DNA from 3 places in the Lysinibacillus sp. 10T31 genome. Region 1 is predicted to be linked to each of the others. Evidence: riboswitches for the same ligand, from Rfam matches in the RefSeq annotation. Region 1 holds a riboswitch; each other region holds the start of a gene.
What was found. A riboswitch is a leader RNA that binds a small molecule or an ion and turns the genes downstream of it on or off. The one in region 1 is predicted to bind thiamine pyrophosphate.

Region 1 (7,314 bases):
ATATGAAACGAGTATAGAGCTGTCTGTGCTTGGGGAAGTTGCGTTATTTATTCTACTCTTTATCGGAAGCCAAATGGTGCTTAGTCACTTTCTAGCAAAGGGACTCGGCTTAGTAAAAACAGAGGCTGCGGTGTTTAAAAATAGTGTTGTCCTAATTAATTCGGGTAACTATGGAATTCCAGTTGCACAAATGATTTTTGTGACCCAGCCGATTGGAGTGGCGATTCAGGTCATTCTCGTTATATTTCAAAATATGACGACCTATACTTACGGCTTGTACAATTTAATTTCTTCAACAAAATCGGGCATGTCTATTGTGAAAGACTTCCTCAAAATGCCTATTATTCATGCACTTATTATTGGTGTTGCAATGAACTATTTTAATATTGCTATTCCGCAGTTTGTAAGAATTCCGATAGACCATGTGGCAGATGGCTTTATCGCTGTAGCACTAATAACGTTAGGGGCACAACTATCACAGCTTGAAATCAAATCCATGTTCAATAAGATGGTATTCATTAGCTGTTTTACACGACTAGTCATAGGGCCAGCCGTTGCATTGCTAATCATTTTTGCACTTGGTCTTGACGGTGTCGTGGCACAATCACTTTTTATAGCTAGTTCGTTCCCGACATCACGAAATAGCTCTAGTTTGGCATTAGAATATGACGTAGAATCGGCAACTGCTGCACAAACAGTTTTATTTTCAACGATTGTGAGCTGTATGACAGTGACGATTGTGATTTACGTAGCGGAGCTGTTGTTTACCTAACGGCTGGGCGCTCATTTGATTGCCCATAGTTGATAAAAACTGAAATTGTTCCGATAAAACAAGATAATGTTCCGATAAAAGTTAAAATTGTTCCGATAAAACAAGATAATGTTCCGATAAAAACTGAAATTGTTCCGATAAAATGAGATTTTGTTCCGATAAATCTTCAATGGATTCATATAAAAGTGAATTCATCAAATGATGAGCTGCTTCGCATGCGTGCGCTCTAAAGTCTCATCTGACGCTGACTCTTGGTGAATATACCAAAAATATTCAAATGAAGCTTCCATCTCTTAACAATATCTGCTACACTAGCATCAAACTTAATAGTATTAACTAGGGGAGTCTGATGAGTCAGGCTGAGAGGGAAACGCATAGAGGTTTCTTGACCCTTTGGACCTGATCTGGCTCATACCAGCGTGGGAAAGTTAACCATTATTGCACTCTATGTTATTTGCAATAACTATACCTTTACATTCTTAGCCGGATCCAAATTTTTTTGGATTCGGCTTTTGTCTTCATTCAGCGAAAAAGTCCTATCTTTGAAGGTGATGAGATGAATGCGGTTAAGATTCCTTATCAGTGGGTGCCAAACACCTGCTGAATGAAGACAAAGCCTCCGGACGCAAATTACGCCAAGGCGAAATTGATTTTCTGTTGGGGTGAGCTAGATTCGGTCCTTGTATAAATGTAAAAGGGAGCGAAGTAGTTTATGACAACAGTTAGCGACAAGAATATTACGATTATGACTAGTTTTGAAGGAAGTAAAAAAGTTTACGTAGAAGGTTCTCGACCAGATATTTTAGTGCCAATGCGTGAAATTGCTCTAAGTCCAACGACAGGAAGTTTTGGTGAAGAGGAAAATGCACCAGTACGTGTTTATGATACGAGCGGCCCGTACACTGATCCTGCACATAAGGTGGATATTACAAAAGGATTGCCAGCTTTATGTAGTGTATGGATCAAAGAACGAGGTGACGTTGAAGAATACGAGGGTCGTACTATCAAGCCAGAAGATAATGGATTCCGCAAAGCTGATGATCCACGAATGAATGAAAATGTTTTTCCGGACTTATCTAGAAAGCCTTTACGTGCGAAGAAAGGTAAAAATGTAACGCAGCTTCACTATGCACGAAAGGGAATTATTACTCCAGAAATGGAATTTGTAGCGATTCGCGAAAATATGGATCCAGAATTTGTGCGCTCAGAAATAGCGGCAGGACGAGCTATTTTGCCATCTAATATTAATCACCCTGAGGCCGAGCCAATGATTATTGGACGTAACTTCCACGTGAAAATTAATGCCAATATAGGCAACTCAGCGGTGTCATCCTCTATTGCAGAAGAGGTAGAAAAAATGACGTGGGCTACACGCTGGGGTGCTGATAACATTATGGATTTATCTACTGGTAAGCATATTCATACGACACGTGAATGGATTATCCGTAATGCCGCGGTGCCAGTAGGAACAGTGCCGATTTATCAAGCGCTAGAAAAAGTAAATGGTGTGGCAGAGGATTTAACATGGGAGGTGTATCGTGATACGTTAATCGAACAGGCTGAGCAAGGTGTTGATTACTTCACGATTCATGCGGGGGTATTGCTGCGCTATGTGCCATTAACGGCTAATCGTGTAACAGGTATAGTGTCTCGTGGAGGCTCGATTATGGCGCAGTGGTGTTTATACCACCATCAAGAGAGCTTCTTATATACTCATTTTGAAGAGATCTGCGAAATTATGAAAACCTATGATGTTGCCTTCTCTTTAGGTGATGGTTTACGTCCGGGTTCTATAGCAGATGCAAATGATGAGGCTCAATTTGCGGAGCTAGAAACGCTAGGGGAATTAACGCAAATTGCCTGGAAGCATGATGTGCAGGTAATGGTAGAAGGACCAGGGCATGTACCAATGCATCTTATTAAAGAAAATATGGACAAGCAGTTAGAGGTTTGTAAGGAAGCTCCATTCTATACTTTAGGGCCACTGACAACAGATATTGCTCCTGGCTACGACCATATCACATCGGCTATTGGTGCTGCGATGATAGGTTGGTATGGTACGGCAATGCTATGTTATGTGACGCCTAAAGAGCATCTAGGCTTACCAAATCGTGAGGATGTCCGTGTAGGGGTTATTACGTATAAAATTGCTGCACACGCTGCAGATTTAGCGAAGGGGCATCCGGGAGCACAGCAGCGTGACGATGCACTATCTAAGGCACGATTTGAATTCCGCTGGCGCGATCAATTCAACCTTTCGTTAGATCCAGAGCGTGCAGTCGAATACCATGATGAAACATTGCCTGCAGAAGGGGCGAAAACTGCGCACTTCTGTTCAATGTGTGGACCTAAGTTTTGTAGTATGAGAATCTCACAGGATATTCGTAATTATGCAAAAGATCAAGACTTAAATACGACTGAAGCGATCCACAAAGGTATGAAGGAAAAGGCTGAGGAATTTAAAAAGGCAGGCAGTCAAATTTATCAATAATTATTAATGCGGGCTTGTGTCTATAGGCACAAGCCTTATTTTGGTTTATCTCCAAAGGTGGTGGATGACATTTGTTAAAACCTACGCATGTATTTAAGTTGATTGGAGTGGAGGTTGGGCGACTCCTTGGGGATCAGCGTCACAGATGAGACCCTGCAGCGAAGCGAAGCGGCTCATCGGACGCCCCCAGGAAGCTTTGCTCTGTGCGAAAGCGAAGCGGCAGCAAATGTTTTCTGTAGCGAAAGCAAAGCGGCAGCTACAATTGTTTTATCTGTGCGAAAGCGTAGCGACAGTAACAACAAATGTTTTATCTGCTCGAAAGCGAAGCGTCAGCGGCAAAGCGCCCAGCCGGAACGTAAATCAACCACACATTATGGTGAAGAGCCCTCAATTTGTCATTAAGATAAAAAAGCTCCATGTGAAGTTGCCCTTCACATGGAGTAAAAAGTTGGATTTGGATATCAATAATAAGTGGAAAAAATCAATTATGCCTCAGCAGGTTTGTTTGCTGGAATATGTTAAACGTTTGTTGGTTGTTTTACATATGGGTTTGAAAGATCCATACCTTCTAATGAAAGACCCATCGCTTTTGCTACACCTTCGCCATATGCTGGATCAGCTAAATAGCAGTGAAGGATATGACGACGTTTGATGAACTCTTCAACTGGTGCCATATCATTAGCAGTATTTTCGAATAGGCGTTGTTGCTCTTCGGCAGTCATTAGGTTGAATAATTTACCTGGCTGCTCGAAGTAGTTGTTGTCGTCTTCACGGAAGTCGTGGATACCAGCATTACCGTCAATACGTAATTCAGGTTCTTTATAGTCTAAATTATGCTCCCATTCGCCGTAGCTATTTGGTTCATAGCCCAAAGTTGAACCAAGGTTGCCATCGAAACGCATAGCACCATCGCGATGGAATGAACGGAATGGGCATTTTGGTGCGTTTACAGGAAGCGAGTGGTGGTTTACACCTAAGCGGTAGCGGTGTGCATCTGCATAAGCAAAGATACGAGCCTGTAACATTTTGTCTGGTGAGAAGCTTACACCAGGAATAATGTTTGACGGTGCAAATGCTGATTGCTCAACTTCCGCAAAGTAGTTGTCCGCATTTTTGTTTAACTCGAATTCACCCACAGGAATTAATGGGAAGTCTTTTTTATACCATACCTTCGTTAAATCAAATGGATTATATGGTAACTCACGAGCTTGTTCCTCTGTCATTACTTGAATGTACATTTTCCATTTAGGGAAATCGCCTTTTTCAATTGCCTCATATAGATCGCGTTGTGAAGATTCGCGGTCATTACTGATTACTTCAGCAGCTTCAGCACCAGTTAAGTTTTTAATGTCTTGCTCTGTACGGAAGTGGAACTTAACCCATACGCGCTCATTTTCAGCGTTAATAAAGCTATAAGTGTGAGAACCGAAACCATGCATATTGCGGTAACCAGACGGAATACCGCGGTCAGACATAACAATTGTTACTTGGTGAAGTGCCTCTGGTAATAAAGTCCAGAAGTCCCAGTTTGAATTAGCATTTTTCATATTTGTACGTGGGTCACGTTTTACCACGTGGTTTAAATCAGTAAAGTGTAATGGATCACGGAAGAAGAATACAGGTGTGTTGTTACCAACTAAATCCCAGTTACCTTCTTCGGTATAGAACTTAAGTGCGAAGCCACGAATATCGCGCTCAGCATCTGCTGCACCACGCTCGCCTGCTACTGTGGAGAAGCGTGCAAACATTTCAGTTTTCTTCCCAACTTCTGAGAAGATTTTTGCTTTTGTATATTTAGTAATATCATGCGTTACAGTGAAAGTACCGAATGCACCTGAACCTTTAGCGTGCATACGACGTTCAGGAATAACTTCACGGTTGAAGTTCGCTAGTTTTTCAACTAGCCATACATCTTGAAGTAATAGAGGTCCACGAGGACCTGCTGACATAGAATCGTGGTTGCTTACTACTGGAGCACCACCTGCTGTTGTAAAACGACGGCTACGATTATTTTCATTTGTCATATTAGTTTACCTCCTAAGGAAAATTGTGAGTCAAACTCTTCATTAATAACTATAACAAATACAAATTAGAATTGCTAGTAGATTATAATAATTATTGTTAAAGAATTTTTACATTAAGATACAAACTATAAATATATGCTAGATTTAAAAGGTTTATGAATAACCTTTACCACTAATTTAGTTTTTTTAAACATTTTCGAGAATTACTTAAAAATAAGTTATGAAGAAGAGGAAGCTCGAGAATAATATGAATTCTTTTGTTTATGTATTCTTATTGAAAATTGAATATGATAATTGAAAAAAATACTTGATTGCAGTGAAAGTTGGGCCACTTCTTGGGGATCAGGTATTGATGAGATCCCGTCAAGATATAGCCTTTATCCGCTACGCTTCCGCACAAGCTCCCAGTTGGAATGGAAATCAACTCCATGCTACTTAATAGCCTTTTTAAGTTTTGCGATAACGATGGGGAGTAATTCCGATGTGCTGTTTAAAAATTTTAATGAAATAATTCGAGTCTTCAAAACCATTTAAATAGGCAACTTCACTAATAGCAAAATCAGTTTCTACAAGCATTTTTGAAGCATTATGAATTCGGACCTGTTGCAGGTAGCGTTTAAGTGGCAAGCCTTGCTTCTTTGAAAAAATCGTACTTAAATAATTGGGGCTGATACCCAATTTATGGGCAACGTAAGGTAAAGATAACCCGCTATCCTGAAACTGTTGGTCAATAATTTCTATAGCCAGCTCTACATAGTCAGCCCGTTTTTCCATTCGTGCCTCACGAGCTAATTCAATCAGTCTTTGTGTAAATGAGATGATGCCATTTAGAATGGTATAAAATATGGGGTGCTCAATAATTAAATGAAAAAGCTGACGATAATTTTGCTCAATTGCCGCTTTCTCATGTAATTTATACTTCAGCATAAAGCGTCGAATTTGTGCCAAAACACTCGTTAGATGTATACGTAAGTCATCTTGTTTGTAATAAATTCCTTCATTAGATAGTCGATATAAAAAAGCTTTGACAGCTTCAATATTCCCGTCCTCTAAACTACTTATTAGTAATTGTTGCTCTTCAGGTGTTAGTAATGGATCGAAGGTCTGTGTCTCCAATTGTTTGCTCGCATAAAAAATATGTCCATAGCCTTCGTAAAAGCTTTGATGAAGTGCACGTTTCGTTAAGGTATACATATTCTTCATGGTGGTCGGTTCCCCATCGTAAACCCCAATATTTAAAGAGCTATTATTTGTTAATCGCCATTCCTTCATTAACGTACGAATATCCTTCTCTAAATCATTCGTTTGGAATAAACAAACAATTCTTTCTGATAAAGGGTAAATCCTCATACTAGAATAAATAGGCGTTTGCTGAAGCCAGTTGTATAGTTTGTTAAACATTTCGGAATGCTCAGGTTCGATCATTGTGAAATGTATATTTGTCTCCAGGGAACTTGTTTTATTATCTAAAAAGAGTTGATAGTAAAACGATTCATCTGTAGTTTCTTGATACACTGCTTCTGCCTTTGGTGTCCGAAGGGAAATAGCAGTGAGCTTTTGCTTTAATACTTCTAAATCAATGGGTTTAACGAAGAGGTGTGCGACCTGTAAATCAATTGCCTTTAATGCATTTTTAAACAAGGGCTCTGTCGTCATAGCTAAAATAGTCCCTGAATGTTTTTGTAAAACACGATAAAGTGCAGTTAACCGATTATTTGAGAATAGGTCAATATTTAGCAGTATCACCTCGGGCTCGAATTGTTGAATACTTTGAAGTGCCTCATTAATAGTTGTACTTATTTCTATAGTTACATCCCCAGGAAAATAGGTATGTAAAAACCACTGAATTCCTGAAAGGTCAGTGGAGTCCCTGTCAATTAATAACAATCTCATAACTGCAAACCTCCTTAAAAATATCTAGTTTCGTAAAAAAATACTATTATATTATTAAAATAACAAAAATTCTGAAATAATTCATGTTTTCTCTTTTAAAATTCCCTATTTTCTGAAAAAGGTAGTTAGTACAA
Region 2 (7,314 bases), on a different contig from region 1:
GCAGTTTATGCCTCCAATTGCAACGATAGGGAGCTCCGGACATTGAATCCGAACTTGCTGTAAAAAATCAGTTCCACTAGGTGGATTGGCGTCACTTTTAGAAGTGGTTGAAAAAATCGGACCAATTCCTACATAATCAGCACCATATTGTAGAGCAGTTTGTAATTCAGTTTGTGAATGAACAGAAACACCTAAAATCATGTTGCCAATTTTATTACGCACCATCGACACAGGAAAATCCTCTTGTCCAATATGAACACCATCCGCTTTAAGCTTTATAGCCAGCTCGACATCATCGTTGACGATAAACGGAACATGATACTGTTGACAGAGCTTTTGACATTTACGAGCAAAATCTTCATAGGCTTGCCCAGTAAGTGTATTTGGTCCTTTTTCACGATATTGAAACATAGTAATTCCAGATTGCAGAGCTTTCTCTAAAACATTTAATGGCTCTTGTTTGAAAACATTACTTGTACCCATTATAAAATATAGCTGTAGATCGTCACGTTTCATGAATAATCACCTCGCAGGAATCCTTGAAGTTTTGATAAGCAAAATGATTTGTAGGACCATGGCCATTACCGATAGATAAATCATGAGTTATTGCTAATTGAATAAATTTTTTAGCTTCTTCAATCGCTTCTTCTAAGGGTAGTCCACGACCAAGAAAAGCAGTTAATGCAGCGGAAAACGTACAGCCTGTACCATGCGTATTTTTTGTTGCAATACGAGTGGACTGCATAGAAAATGACCGACCATCTTGGAAAAATACATAATCAGTAGCGTAACATTTATCCTCTAAATGACCGCCTTTAATAATGACGCATTGAACGCCCATTTGTAATAAGATCTTAGCTGCTTCTTTAATATCTGTTAAAGCATTGATTTTCCTTCCAGAAAGGGTTTCTGCCTCAGGAATGTTCGGTGTTACGATTGTTGCTAAAGGTAGCAAATAACTGCGTAATGCCTCAATTGCTTCTTGCTGTAATAAGCTTTCACCACCTTTTGCAATCATGACAGGATCTACTATAAGCGGAATATTTATTTCAGCTAAAATTTGAGCAATTGATTGGATTATTTCGGAGGAAAACAACATTCCGGTTTTAACGGCACTTATTGAAAAATCCTCGACTAGCGCTTTAAGCTGTTTTTCAACGAAGCTAACTTCAATTGGTAAGACATCCGATACACCAAGTGTGTTCTGGGCGGTTAAAGCTGTAATGACAGACGTTCCAAACACCTTTAATTCCTGAAATGTTTTTAAATCAGCTTGTATGCCTGCACCGCCACCACTATCTGAACCAGCAATTGTCGTTACAATATGCATCATTCTTCACCACCCTTGGAAAGGCGATGTAGTTCGTTCAATACTGCAATTTGAAAATCACCAATGTATGGAGTAGAAGAAGCGGCTTGCTCTGCCACTTTTTTATAAAGTGATAATGTTTCTATTAATTGGTCAAATGGTTTATTTCCTACGACGTAGGAAGCACAACATATTGCACTCAATAAGCAACCTGTTCCAGTAACTTCTGTCATTTGTAAATTTCCACCTGTAACCCATTGCTGATGTTCGCCATCAGTAATAAAATCCTTTTCACCGGTCACAATAACAATACAATTGTAGAGTTGAGCTACTTTTTGTGCCTCAACTTCTAAAGAAATGGAACCACTACCACTGTCTACGCCTTTTTGTTGCCATTCTACATTGGCTATAGCTGCAAGTTCTCCGATGTTGCAACGAATAGCCGCAAAATTTATTTCCTCGAGTAATTGTTGTACCGTTTGTTTCCGGTAAGTTGTTGCACCTGCAGCAACAGGGTCTAAAATAACGGGAATGCCAAGAGCATTTGCTTTTTTTCCTGCGAGTAACATTGATTCTTTCATTCGCTCATTAAGGGTACCGATATTTATCAATAAGCCTGAGGCAATTGCGACCATTTCTTCAACCTCATGACTGTCATCAGCCATGACTGGTGAAGCGCCTATTGCTAATAAGCCATTTGCTTGAAAATTAGCCACAACATAATTAGTGATACAATGAATAAGTGGATTTTGTTTACGGATTGTTTGAAATACCAATTTAAGTCCTCCTTGTTGGATGGACGTAAGCGTGCAAAAAAGGCTCTTTTTCGTGTAGAAAAAAACACGCAAAAGAGCCTTTCATCAGTAAATAGATGTGAATTGCTCCCTACGTCAGTATTAACTAACAGGTTCAAAGGGTCAGGTTTTACCTTCTCAACTCTAAATGAGTCCCCCTGCAATTATGCTTTTAGTTGACCAAAATGTACCATATTATTCATTCGTGTTCAATAGGGAGTTTTTTTCTTCATTGCGAAAACGGCACTAAAGCTAAGTCGAACTCGATAGTACTAATACGTGACTGATGCCATATAGCAAAGCATGATAGTTGTCACGACTTTAATGAATTGGAGTGAATTCCATTGAAAATGATAAAAATTGAGTTTTATAATGAGCGTAATAGAGGGGGCATTTGCCATGAAAAGAGAAGATTTAATCGCACCAGAATGGTATAACATTTCAGAGGAAATTGAAAAATATGCACAGGATTCTACTAAAAATGCATTATTAGTTTATAACGAAGATGAGGAAATTCAGTACTTAACATATCAAGCTTTACTTGAAAAGGCGAATCAGGCAGCACATGTATTTACATCCCAAGGTTTAAAAAAAGGTGATGTTATTTTGGTCATGGTGCCAAGATCAGTTGAAGCGTATATCGTCTATATTGCCGCTTTAAAGGCAGGTTTAACGATTATCCCTAGTTCCGAAATGCTGAGAACTAAGGATATTGAATATCGAATCAATCATGCCGATGCGAAAGGCGTTGTTGCATTTGAGCCATATATTGAACAGTTCGATAATGTGGGAAATTTACAAGGAATACAGCAATTTGTCATTGGTCATGCACACGAACCTTGGCAGCCGTTGCTTGAAAAAATGCAAAATCAACCTACGACTTACATAAGTTCTACACCGACTAAGAGTACAGACATTGCATTTTTAGCGTATACGAGTGGTACAACAGGCAATCCAAAGGCAGCGATTCATACGCATAGTTGGGGTTATGCGCACTTAAGAACTACGGCTCCAAATTGGTTAGGTGTACAAGAAGGTGACATTGTTTGGGCTACAGCAGCTCCAGGATGGCAAAAATGGATTTGGAGCCCGTTCCTTGCTACTTTAGGAAGTGGTGCTACTGCATTTGTTTACAAAGGTCACTTTGATGCTGCAACATATCTTGCATTGCTTGAAAAATTCAATATTAATATTTTGTGTTGCACACCGACCGAATACAGAATAATGGCGAGTCTTGGAAATTTACAAGACTTCAATTTAAGTACGATACGTCAGGCAGTGTCAGCGGGTGAACCTTTAAATAGTGAAGTGATAAAAGTATTTTCCGAGGTCTTTAATTTACAAGTACGAGATGGTTATGGACAAACAGAGAATACATTACTTGTTGGAACAATGGTAGGGATGGAGGCTAGAATGGGCTCAATGGGTAAACCTACTCCGGGTAATACTGTTGAAATTATCAATGATTTTGGAAATCCTACTGCAATTGGAGAAGTTGGAGATATTGCTGTACACTGTGAGACACCCGCGTTATTTAAGAAATATTTAAACGATCCCGAACGTACAAATTTACAATTTAGAGGCGATTGGTATATTACAGGAGATCGTGCATATAAAGATGAAGATGGCTATTTTTGGTTTGAAGGACGTGGGGATGATGTCATTATTTCATCTGGGTATACGATAGGCCCATTTGAGGTAGAAGATGCGTTATTAAAGCATCCAGCAGTAAAAGAAACTGCCGTAGTCGCGAGTCCAGATGTAATTCGTGGAAATCTAGTAAAGGCATTTGTTGTGCTCTCTGATGGAGTAGTTGGAGATGAAGCGCTTATTAAAAAACTACAAAGCCATGTGAAAACTTTAACAGCTCCTTATAAATATCCTCGTATAATTGAGTTTGTTACTGAGCTACCAAAGACTACATCAGGCAAAATTCGTCGTGTCGAATTACGTGAGCAAGAAAAAATCCATTATATCATTCAACAATAATTTCCTAGGAAATAATGTCGAAAATCAAAGTTCCTGCTTTTTTATGAACTTTGATTTTTTTTATGAAATTAGGTAATGTATTATAGGTTGAATAGGTTAAAGCAATAGTATTGGCTCATCGCCTACAGTTTGGCATGACATTAGTTAACTTTCTATGCGCTAGCTCGCTTTTGCAAATCTTATTGCCGAGCGGCACATCGGACGCCCGATAGAAAGTGCACAGCCGGAACATAGGTTAACCTCATGTTATGGTGATAAGACCATATTATTGTAATAAGTATGAAACAAATTAGGATATCAATCGTATAACGTTATGAGGAGGCGGAAAGATATGAATGGTAAAAGGTGGGCCGCTTTAATAATTGCAGGTGTACTATTAGTGTTTTCATTAGGGATTAACACGATTTTTGCAATATTTAAATCGAATTTCTTTAGTAATTTTGATAGCTTGGTAGCTGGAAACGACTTGACGGTTATGGAAGAGGTTAAAGAAGGTGGCGATATGGATAAACGTATTGCATACTTAAAGGTTGATGGAACGATTCAAGATGTTGGCTCAAGTACTTTATGGCAACCAGTTGCTTATGATCATCAATTTTTCTTAAATCAATTAGATAATATTTTATATGATCAGACTGTGGAAGGTATCGTCTTAAGTGTTAATTCACCAGGTGGCGGTGTAAAGGAATCAGCAGAAATCTATAAAAAACTTTTGAAAATTAAAGAAGAGCGACAAATTCCAATCTATGTTTCTATGGATTCGATGGCAGCTTCAGGTGGTTATTACATTTCAGCACCTGCAGATAAAATATTTGCGCAACGTGATACAATTACAGGTTCGATTGGTGTCATTATGCAATCTATTAATTATCAGGCGTTAGCAGAAAAAGTTGGTATTAAATATGAAACGTTTAAATCTGGTGAACATAAAGATATGCTTAGTCCAATGCGTGAAGTGACACCGGAAGAGCGTGCTATGATGCAAGACATGATTAATGAAACTTATCAGGAATTCGTTAATATTGTAGCAAAAGGGCGTAATATGTCTGAAGCCAATGTGAAAAAAGTTGCCGATGGTCGAATTCTTAGTGGTAAGAAGGCTCTTGAAGCAGGCTTAGTAGATGAGATTGGCGATGAGGAAGCAACAATTGCTGCACTGCGTAAAGACTTTGGTTTAGAGGACGCAGAATTATTTGAGTATTCATATGATGTGGGTGGTTGGCAATCATATGTTGGGATGAAGATTGGATCAATGTTTGGTCCCTCAGCAGAGGAAAAAATGCTGATGAAAATTATGGCAGATTATAAAGCGCCGAAAATGATGTACTTATATGGCGAAAACTAAGGAGGGAGTACAATGACAAACAATGAAATTGTTATGCAAGGTTCACCCTCTATGGAGAATACTCTCCTAATAGATAAGCCAATTACGAATAAAAATTATGCATTAAAAACAGCAGGCTTTTGGATACGTTTTTGGGCATTTTTCATAGACGGAATTATTATTGCAGCTATAGGTGGAATTCTCGTTAACCCAATATTTTATTTAATGGATTGGTCATTATCTGACACAGTGTGGTATGCACCGATTTCGATTATATCCGCTATTTTTTATTACAGTTATTTCGTATTAATGACGAAATTTTTTGGGCAAACATTAGGAAAAATGATATTTGGATTACGTGTTATTTCATTAAAACATGAGAAGCTGACATGGTCAGACGTGTTATTCCGTGATTGGATTGGGCGTATCATCAACAGCATTTTTATGCCACTATATATTCTTGTAGGCATTCTACCGAACAATCAAGGTATACATGATTTTTTTGCGGATACAACAGTCGTTCATGAAAAAATATATATTGAAAAAGATAGTGTGCAACCATCTTTGCCAATCAAAGAGGAAAAGATTGAATCTGTACCTCTAGAGGAAAAACCAGAACCTGAAAAGCTGGAGAAACATAACGAAGAATAATGGCTAGAGCTGTCTCATTGCGGTGAGACAGCTCTTTATTTTAGTGATGATAGAGGTGATTAATAGTTAGTTCGTTGGGAAAAATCCCTAAAAGTCGGGACGGAAATCATCCCTACATTATGGTTATAAGCTTGGGAAATGGTGCAATCTTAAGCAAATATGGCAGAACGGGATCGAAAAAATTCTTTCAAAATTATTTTAATGAGCTGTCTCAGTTGCAATTAATTCCCTCCATTTAGTAATATTATGTACATATGAAGATTAGGAGGCGTTTATATGGCACAAGTAACATTTAAAAATGGTCCAGTAACACTTATAGGTAACGAAGTAAAAGTTGGAGACAAAGCACCAGACTTTACTGTATTAGCGAATGATTTATCACCTGTTACATTAAAAGATTCAGAGGGGAAAATTCGTTTATTTAGCGTTGTACCATCATTAGATACTGGTGTTTGTGATGCACAAACACGTCGTTTTAATGAAGAAGCAGCAAACTTAGGTGACAATGTAGTTATCTATACAGTATCTGTTGACCTACCATTTGCTCAAAAACGTTGGTGTGGTGCAGCAGGCATTGATGCTGTTCAAACAGTATCAGATCACCGTGACCTTTCATTTGGTGAAGCATATGGTGTCTACATCCAAGAATTACGCCTTCTAACACGTGCGGTGTTTGTTGTGGATGCAAATGACAAAGTGACATATGTGGAATATGTTCCTGAAGCAACAGACCATCCAAACTATGAAGCGGCAATTGCAGCTGTCAAAACACTAGCATAATTTATTGATTTTAGGCTAAGATATTACTAGACAAAGGGGCTGTGACAAGTTTTTGTCACGGCTCTTTTCTGCGTGAAAGGAAGTTGTGTATGGAAAATATCGAAAAGTTATTTGGTATGCTAAATGAACATGCTGAAAAGATAGAAAAAGAACATAATGTTACATTGCTAGAGGGTATTTTAGATGGCTTAGAGGCATGGCTAGATGGGGAAGTTAATTTTTCACAAGACGGTGCTACAAAGGAAGATGTGCGCAAAGCGATTCAAATTGCTGTTTTAAAGGGGATGCGAAAAGGCTCTCAGCCGAATCACCAAATGACACCTGATACTCTTGGGTTATTAGTTGGTTATTTTGTGGAGCAACTATTTGCGGAGCGTCTAGAAACAGAAAAAATATCTATTTTAGATCCAGCAGTAGGTACGGGGAATTTACTATTAACAGTTATGAATTTATTAGACGGAAAAACA
Region 3 (7,314 bases), on a different contig from region 1:
CGATTCAGCATCTTCTAAATGTGCTTTGCCTAATACATTCGTTAAATGAAGGCCACGTTTTTGTGCCTCGCGTTCGATATGTGCTAATGTTTCTTTCAGCACCTGTACACGAGCATATTGTTTATCGTCACCCGGTACTAGAACCCATGGCGCATTTTTCTTATCAGTCTTCTCAAACATTTCATTCGCAGCTTCTATATACTGAGGTGTTTTTTCACGGTTTCGCCAGTCTTCATCTGTTAGCTTCCAAGACTTATATGGATCCTCTTCACGTTCATTAAAACGGTTAAGCTGCTCCTCATCAGATACTTGCAGCCAAAACTTAATGACAATATAATCTCCTGCTGTTAAAATCTTTTCAAAATTATTAATTTCTTCGTATGCACGAGACCACTCTTCATTTGTTGCAAATCCTTCAATACGCTCAACTAATACACGACCATACCATGAGCGATCAAAAATAGCGATTTGTCCATGCTGTGGTAGCTTTCGCCAAAAACGTTGTAAGTAATTATAGCGTAGTTCATGAGGCTGAGGTGCTGAAATTGGGTGCACGACATAACCACGTGGATCAGCACGTTCAATTAGACGCTTTATAGCGCCACCCTTGCCAGCAGCATCCATACCTTCAAATACTAGAATTAGCCCAATTTTATTTTTTAATAAAAACTGTTGAGCATTTAACATTTCATATTGGAGTACTTTTAATTTCTTTTTATACATTTTCTTATCCAGTTTAACTGATAAATCTAGATCATTTAAATTTTGAGTCATTAAAACTTCACTCCTTACATTTGAATATTCTAATTGTACTAAAGAAATATATGAATAACTATTCAAATGGTAAATTGTAGATATTTTTAACGAAACAACGCGATACATTGTTGGAAATTTCCGTTATAATGAAAATATAATGTTACAGTCCTATACTTATTTGTCTTTTCCCTATACAATTTAACACGAAGGGAGAGAAAACATGCCTCGATTTTTTTTGATGACAATAACTTTTATTGTCTCACTCATCCTAACCTTTTCATCCTATTTCAGGAAAATATACGATCATTCTTTTTTAGAGATCTTAAATCGCTTTCCAGTAATATTTGCACCGTTTAATGTTAGTTACATGATTTGGATTGTGGTTTACATGTTTCTTGGTTATTGGTTAGTCATGAATCTAAAAAAGACATCTATTCAACAGACTGTTCTCTTTAGTAGCATATGTATCATGCAGGCGTTAGCAATTGTTGTTTGGCATCACGAACTATTTATCATGTCAATTATCAGTACGTTTGTTTTAGTACTGTATTTATTTAAGTTGTACAAAACGTACCCTCTCAGCAATAATTCACTCACAGGTCGTATACCCTTCTCGGTTTATTTAGCATGGGTTACATTTAGCCTGATGACAAATGTAAGCTTTACGCTAACATCTTATCAATGGAATGGTCTTGGCCTTAGTGATCCACTTTGGGCAGTTATTTTACTGACAATAGGAGCAGCAATAGCGCTACATATTCGATTCCATTATTTTGATATTATCTATCCAAGTGTATTTATCTGGTCCTATATTGGGGTCGCATTACATAATGGTTTTGATGAGCTACTTGTGTCAACTGCAGCCTTGTTTTTATGCGGAGTGCTACTTGTCGGTATATTATTTATTAAAAAAAATCCTGCCTACCAAAAATAAATTGGTTAGCAGGATTTTTAGCTTTTTTATTGTTCATCTAGAGAAGTTAAAATAATTGGTTTGTCTTTAGTAACGATAACTGAATGCTCGATTTGAGCAACTAATGATTTGTCTGGCGTAACGAATGTCCAGCCATCACCAGACTCTACAATATGCTCCGCTTTCGCTGAGATAAATGGCTCGACTGCAAGCACCATGCCCTCTTTCATAATTGTAGAATCCCAAGCATCATAGTAGTTTAAAATATGATTTGGCTCATCATGTAAAGAACGACCTAAACCATGTCCTGTTAGGTTCATAATTACTGTTAAATCATTGGCATATGCTTCACGCTCAACTGCTTTACCAATTTGGTTTAATTTTGATCCAGCTTTTACTTTTGTCATCGCACGGTCGAAAGCACTTTTGGCTACGCGACATAGCTTTTCTTTATCCTCATAGCCTTCACCAACTACAAATGAAATGCCCGTATCAGCAAAATAGCCATTTAATGAACCAGATACATCAATATTTACGATATCGCCCTCGTTAATCACACGTTTACCTGGAATACCATGTGCGACTTCCTCATTTACACTAATACATGTGTATCCTGGGAAATCATATTCCCCTTTAGGTCCAGAAATTGCTCCTGCTTCAGCAAACATACGACCTGCAATTTCATCTAGTTCAAGTGTTGTTACACCTGGTTTTGTAGCAGCCTTCATTGCCTCACGAATTTCAGCACAAATACGGCCGATTTTTTTAAAAGCTTCAATCTCTTCTTGCGTTTTTACAATCATTTTTAACGTCCCTTTCATCTAATATCTATTCATTAATATAACATAACTTTTTATACAAAAAACGCTAAACGCTTTAAATATTATATGCCATCATAAATTGTAAAGTGCTGAAAAACAAGCTCCTCACCATAGCGCGGGGTTGATTTCCGTTCCGACTGGGCGCTTTGTTGCTGTCGCTACGCTTTCGCACAGATAAAACATTTGCCGCTGACGCTTCGCTTTCGCGCAGAGCAGAGCTTCCTGGGGGCGTCCGATGAGCCGCTTGGGCCAACACGATGTTGGTCACGAAGGCGTTATCACAGGATGTGATGCTCTTAGCCTTCGTTCCCCTATTTGCTCGCTCCAGGGTCTCATCTGTGACGCTAATCCCCAAGGAGTCGCCCAGTCTCCACTCCAATCAACTTATATACAGTGTATACTTTTCAACAAATGCCACACCTAAATAAATAAATAAATAAATAAATAAATAAATAAATAATAAAACCCTCCACTTATGTGAAGGGCGTAATCGTTATGATTTTCGTTGCATTAATTGAGGTGCTGCCGTAAATAGAAGAACACCGACAATTGCTGTTAAAATCGTTGCTGGTAGCATATATGTTCCATTATAGATGATTGAATAAATCCACGCATTTTGTTCGCCAGCATACTCCGAGAAAAATACAGCGCCCGCAATAGTATGTGCTGCATAACGTAAAAAGCCTGCTAATACCGTTCCTAAAATAATATAAAGTGCCATTTTCTTTTTGTTTAAATCTCTGGCAGCATCGAGCACTGGTCGGCGAACAACGGCCGCCAAGCCTACTACTGTAAAGGCAACACCATAATCAAGTAATCCTTGTAGCCAATGTATAATATAGGCGCCAAACATTGTTTGCATAACACCAATAAGTAATCCCGTTGTCAGACCTGGAATAAGGCCCCAGCGGAATGCTATTAAAATTATTGGCACCATCACTAGACTAACAGAGCCACCTTGTGCCCATACTTTAAAGGAAACCTGATCTAGCACAAGGCCAATCGCTGCGAATATCGCAATCTCCACAAGCATTAAAAGTTTTTTATTGTCCATAATATTCTCTCCTTTGTTCCGATGTAGGATACAAGAGCAGGAATAGAAATCAGTTGGCAAATATGTCCCTATCTGGCATCAATAAAGATAAAAAACGATGCCAGGACAGAGCCTCACATCGTAAAAGTGTCGGTTTCTATCCACAATCCCTACGCAAGTGTTAACTTACAGGTTCAAAGAGTCAAGGCATTACGTGCCCAGTCTCAGCTGACATCATCAGCTCCCCTTGTGGTCGTTACATCTTATTTTATTTGAACAACCTCATTGTACGCAAACACTGTTACGATTACAACCTCTTCTACAATTAATTTTTTGAAACTTTATCGTTTTTCATGCGTAAATATTAAAAAAGGAGGTACTACTATGGAGAACCAAAAAATTTTATCTGCCTTTAGTTATCTCAGCATTTTATTCGCACCCTTTATTGTGCCATTAGTCGTTTACTTTGTTGCAAAAGATAGCGACGTAAAGAGGCACTCTATTCGAGCACTAATATCACATTTAATCCCAGTCGCATTTGGAATAATATTATTTGCAGTCTTTATTTTCTCAACTTTATCATTCAGCACCAATTTTGATCTAAATTCAGGTAGTAATACTTTTCTTATCATTTGGTTTGCTTCATTCGCAATTTACATTCTCATTTCATTAGGAATCGTTATTTGGAATATTATTCAAGCTGTTCGCGTCATCCGATAAGTTTTATTTCAACCTTGAACAGACAGTACTTAAGGAGCTGTTATTTTGTGAAAGTATCTAAAGTAGTTAAAACCGCTGTAAAATTAGCACCTATCGTTATCCCAATTGTCAAAAAAGTAATCGCTGCAAAAAAAGGAACAAATCCTAACGTAACTAAAAAATAACAAAAAGGCGTATTTCCACATAACGGAGATACGCTTCTTTGTTATTTCACTTCAAAATATGTTTGACTATGACCGTTCATCGCTTTTTCGACATGTAACACAGCAGGCATTGTAGCTTTTAACTCTGCAACGTGTGAAATGACTCCAATCATGCGTCCTGAATCTTGTAAATCAATAAGCGTATCAATCGCCTTATTTAACGCTTCTTCATCGAGAGAACCAAAGCCCTCATCAATAAACATCGTTTCAATGCGGATATTACCTTGAAAGCTTTGAATGACATCTGCCATTCCAAGGGCAAGACTTAAAGACGCATTAAACTTTTCTCCCCCTGATAATGTTTTCACATCTCGTAATTGATCCGTATAGGCATCATACACATCTAGTCCAAGCCCACTTTGCTTGGCATGCTTTTCTAAGCGATCTGAACGTCGTAGCTCAAATTGACCGTTGGATAAATGATAAAGTCGGACATTTGCTGCCTCTGTAATTTTATCTAAATAATTGATTTGAATATAGCGCTCAAAAGACAGCTTTTTCGCATTCTGCCCATTTAACATTGCATACAGATCCTTCACTCGTCCTGCCTCTTTTTCAAGTAAGTGAATCTCCTGTTCAGTCTCCTCAACTTTTTTGATAAAGTCTGAGCAAGCCTTCGCAAATCCTTCCACTTGTTGCAATACTTTAAAGGCTTCCTCATATGTGACACGAAGCATCTCTAACTTTTCTTCCATTACCGTTAAATCTTGTTTCTCTTGCCCTTTAAGATGCTTTTGTCCCTCAGTAATTTGTACCTGTAATGTGTGGATTTGTAGTGCATAATCATTGCATGCCTTCCGTAAAGCTTCTATTTGCAGCATGCTCCGCTTTCCAGTAGCAAATTCTTCATAGCTTTCAAAACCAGCTTCCGTCATACTTACTGAAAATTGCTCGCGCTTTTCATCCATTTTCAGCTTTAATTCCTCAAAAGTCTGTTTCGTAATTTCTACGGTCATTCTAGCATTATTTGTTGCTTCCTTGGCAGATTGCAGATTTTGCTGACTGAGATTCCATGCAGTTTGTAATGCGACCTTTTGTGAACCTAAATCAGCAATCGCCTGCTTCAATGCTTGTAGCGTCGTAAGATTTTCTGGAATATGCTTTTGCTGCTCTTCCACAATTGCTTGTTGCTTAGTCAATTCCTTCGTCTTCTCAGCTAAATATTGCTCTAGTTTTATGTGCTTTTCATGTAGCTGCTCCATGCGAGTACGATGATCCTTTTGTTGCATACGTACATCAGACAATTGATTACTCACTACTTTTAAGATCGTAATTTGTTGCTCTACGTTTTGCAAGGAAGCTACAATTTGTGCTTGATTCGATTGGTCAATCTCATTCGTCTCTAACTGTTCTAACGCCTCTTGTAGAAGATGCTTTGTAGAATTCAAGAAAGCTTCTTTCTCTAAAAACTTGCGCTCATCAGTAGTAGCCTTTCCTCGCAAAGCTTCCACCTGTGCTAATTCGATCATCTCTAATTGCTCACGATGTGTTTCGATATGCGTTGTACTACCGCATACTGGGCAAGGATCTCCATCCTTCAGTTGCTGAGCTAAAATACTTGCCTGACTCGCAATCCATTGCTGCTCCAGTTTTTGAAGAGCCTGCTTACTTTCTTGATAATGAACATTAGTAGTGGCTACATCCTGCTCAGCAGTTGCAACTGCTCTTGTGTATTTTTCAGCTTGCGCTAGTAATGATACGTGTTCTTTTAGCTTCGGTAGCTGTTCTAAATAATTTTCATATGGCTCAAGTTGGTTTTCATATTGTTCAATTGTCTTTGCTAATTGCTGAATTTGTATTTGTCCCGCTTCTACGATTTTACTATTATCGTCTACTGCTAGCTTTGCTGTTGCAACATATTGTTCAGCTATTTGCATTTGCTGCACATTATTCTCATACGCCTCGAATGTCGGTAATAATGCTTGCAGCTGTAATTCCTGTTGTAAAACGTGTTGACGCTCAGGTTCTTTCGCCTCTTCAACGTTAAACTTTTCCTGTGTTATCTTTAACTGAGCTTCTGCGTTTTGCTGCTCTGTCATTGCTTGCTGATAGGATTGTTCTTTTCGATTTTGCTCAGCACGTAAATCGATACATTGTTGCTCAAGTATGACAAGACGCTCTGCCTTCTCTGCTAATGCAATTTCACGTTCTTTTGCGCTATATATATCTTGTTCTTCTAGTAATGCTTGTAGGCGATTCTGACGATTAGTTTGCTCATCAAATTGCTCATTCAGTGTTTTTGCTCTACTATAAAATTCTTGCTCTTTTTGATGATGTGCATAAGCCTCTTTATAGCGCTGCTGTTCCAATTGTATACATTCCGTATAATAGGCCTGTTCCTCTTCCAGAGCCTTCTTCAGCTGATGCATATTTTCAGTATTATTAGTAATGCAAGTAAATAAAGATGACGAACGCTGTGGTAAAGCGCCTGCAATTTGGCCAAGAAGATGCTCTTTTAATTGTTGAGCACGCAGCAAATCACTTTCCGCTTCTTTTCGTTTCGCATCAAGTCTTTTTGTCATCACACCAAATCGATCTGTTTTAAAAATTTTGCGCAAAATAACTTCTTTATTCGTAGAATCTGAGGTTAACAGCTTGCGAAATTCACCTTGCGGCAGCATAACAATTTGACTAAACTGATCCTTTGTGAGGCCTATTATATCCTGTAGCTTTTTATCTACCTCAAGCGTTTGTTGCTTTTCTACAATACTATAATCAAGCGTGTCTCCTTTGATTTCAGCCAGTTCAATTTTCTTGCCAGTAACACTTTTGTTTGTTGCTTTAATATGACCCGGCTGACGTAAAATTTGATAGACCTTATCATGCATTTCAAAAACAAGTTCCACAGCAGTATAGACATCATCATCT

Region 2: another riboswitch for thiamine pyrophosphate. It lies ahead of thiM (hydroxyethylthiazole kinase); the one in region 1 lies ahead of thiC (phosphomethylpyrimidine synthase ThiC).
Region 3: another riboswitch for thiamine pyrophosphate. It lies ahead of thiT (energy-coupled thiamine transporter ThiT); the one in region 1 lies ahead of thiC (phosphomethylpyrimidine synthase ThiC).

What each region holds. Positions count from the first base shown of each region.
Region 1 covers NZ_JBFTHS010000016.1:82,943-90,256, forward strand. The annotation lists gene AC1DCY_RS11430 (AEC family transporter) at 1-772, shown strand, start outside; TPP riboswitch at 1,101-1,215, shown strand; gene thiC (phosphomethylpyrimidine synthase ThiC) at 1,485-3,263, shown strand; gene AC1DCY_RS11440 (hypothetical protein) at 3,390-3,665, shown strand; gene AC1DCY_RS11445 (catalase) at 3,782-5,287, opposite strand; gene AC1DCY_RS11450 (helix-turn-helix domain-containing protein) at 5,735-7,180, opposite strand.
Region 2 covers NZ_JBFTHS010000028.1:46,201-53,514, reverse strand. The annotation lists gene thiE (thiamine phosphate synthase) at 1-516, opposite strand, end outside; gene thiD (bifunctional hydroxymethylpyrimidine kinase/phosphomethylpyrimidine kinase) at 506-1,330, opposite strand; gene thiM (hydroxyethylthiazole kinase) at 1,330-2,085, opposite strand; TPP riboswitch at 2,175-2,273, opposite strand; gene mbcS (acyl-CoA synthetase MbcS) at 2,503-4,092, shown strand; gene sppA (signal peptide peptidase SppA) at 4,424-5,437, shown strand; gene AC1DCY_RS16800 (RDD family protein) at 5,450-6,067, shown strand; gene tpx (thiol peroxidase) at 6,344-6,847, shown strand; gene AC1DCY_RS16790 (class I SAM-dependent methyltransferase) at 6,937-7,314, shown strand, end outside.
Region 3 covers NZ_JBFTHS010000018.1:37,345-44,658, forward strand. The annotation lists gene AC1DCY_RS12165 (polyphosphate kinase 2 family protein) at 1-774, opposite strand, end outside; gene AC1DCY_RS12170 (hypothetical protein) at 977-1,690, shown strand; gene map (type I methionyl aminopeptidase) at 1,717-2,472, opposite strand; gene AC1DCY_RS12180 (hypothetical protein) at 2,546-2,845, opposite strand; gene thiT (energy-coupled thiamine transporter ThiT) at 2,984-3,544, opposite strand; TPP riboswitch at 3,673-3,781, opposite strand; gene AC1DCY_RS12190 (magnetosome magnetite crystal formation protein family) at 3,908-4,243, shown strand; gene AC1DCY_RS12195 (AAA family ATPase) at 4,449-7,314, opposite strand, start outside.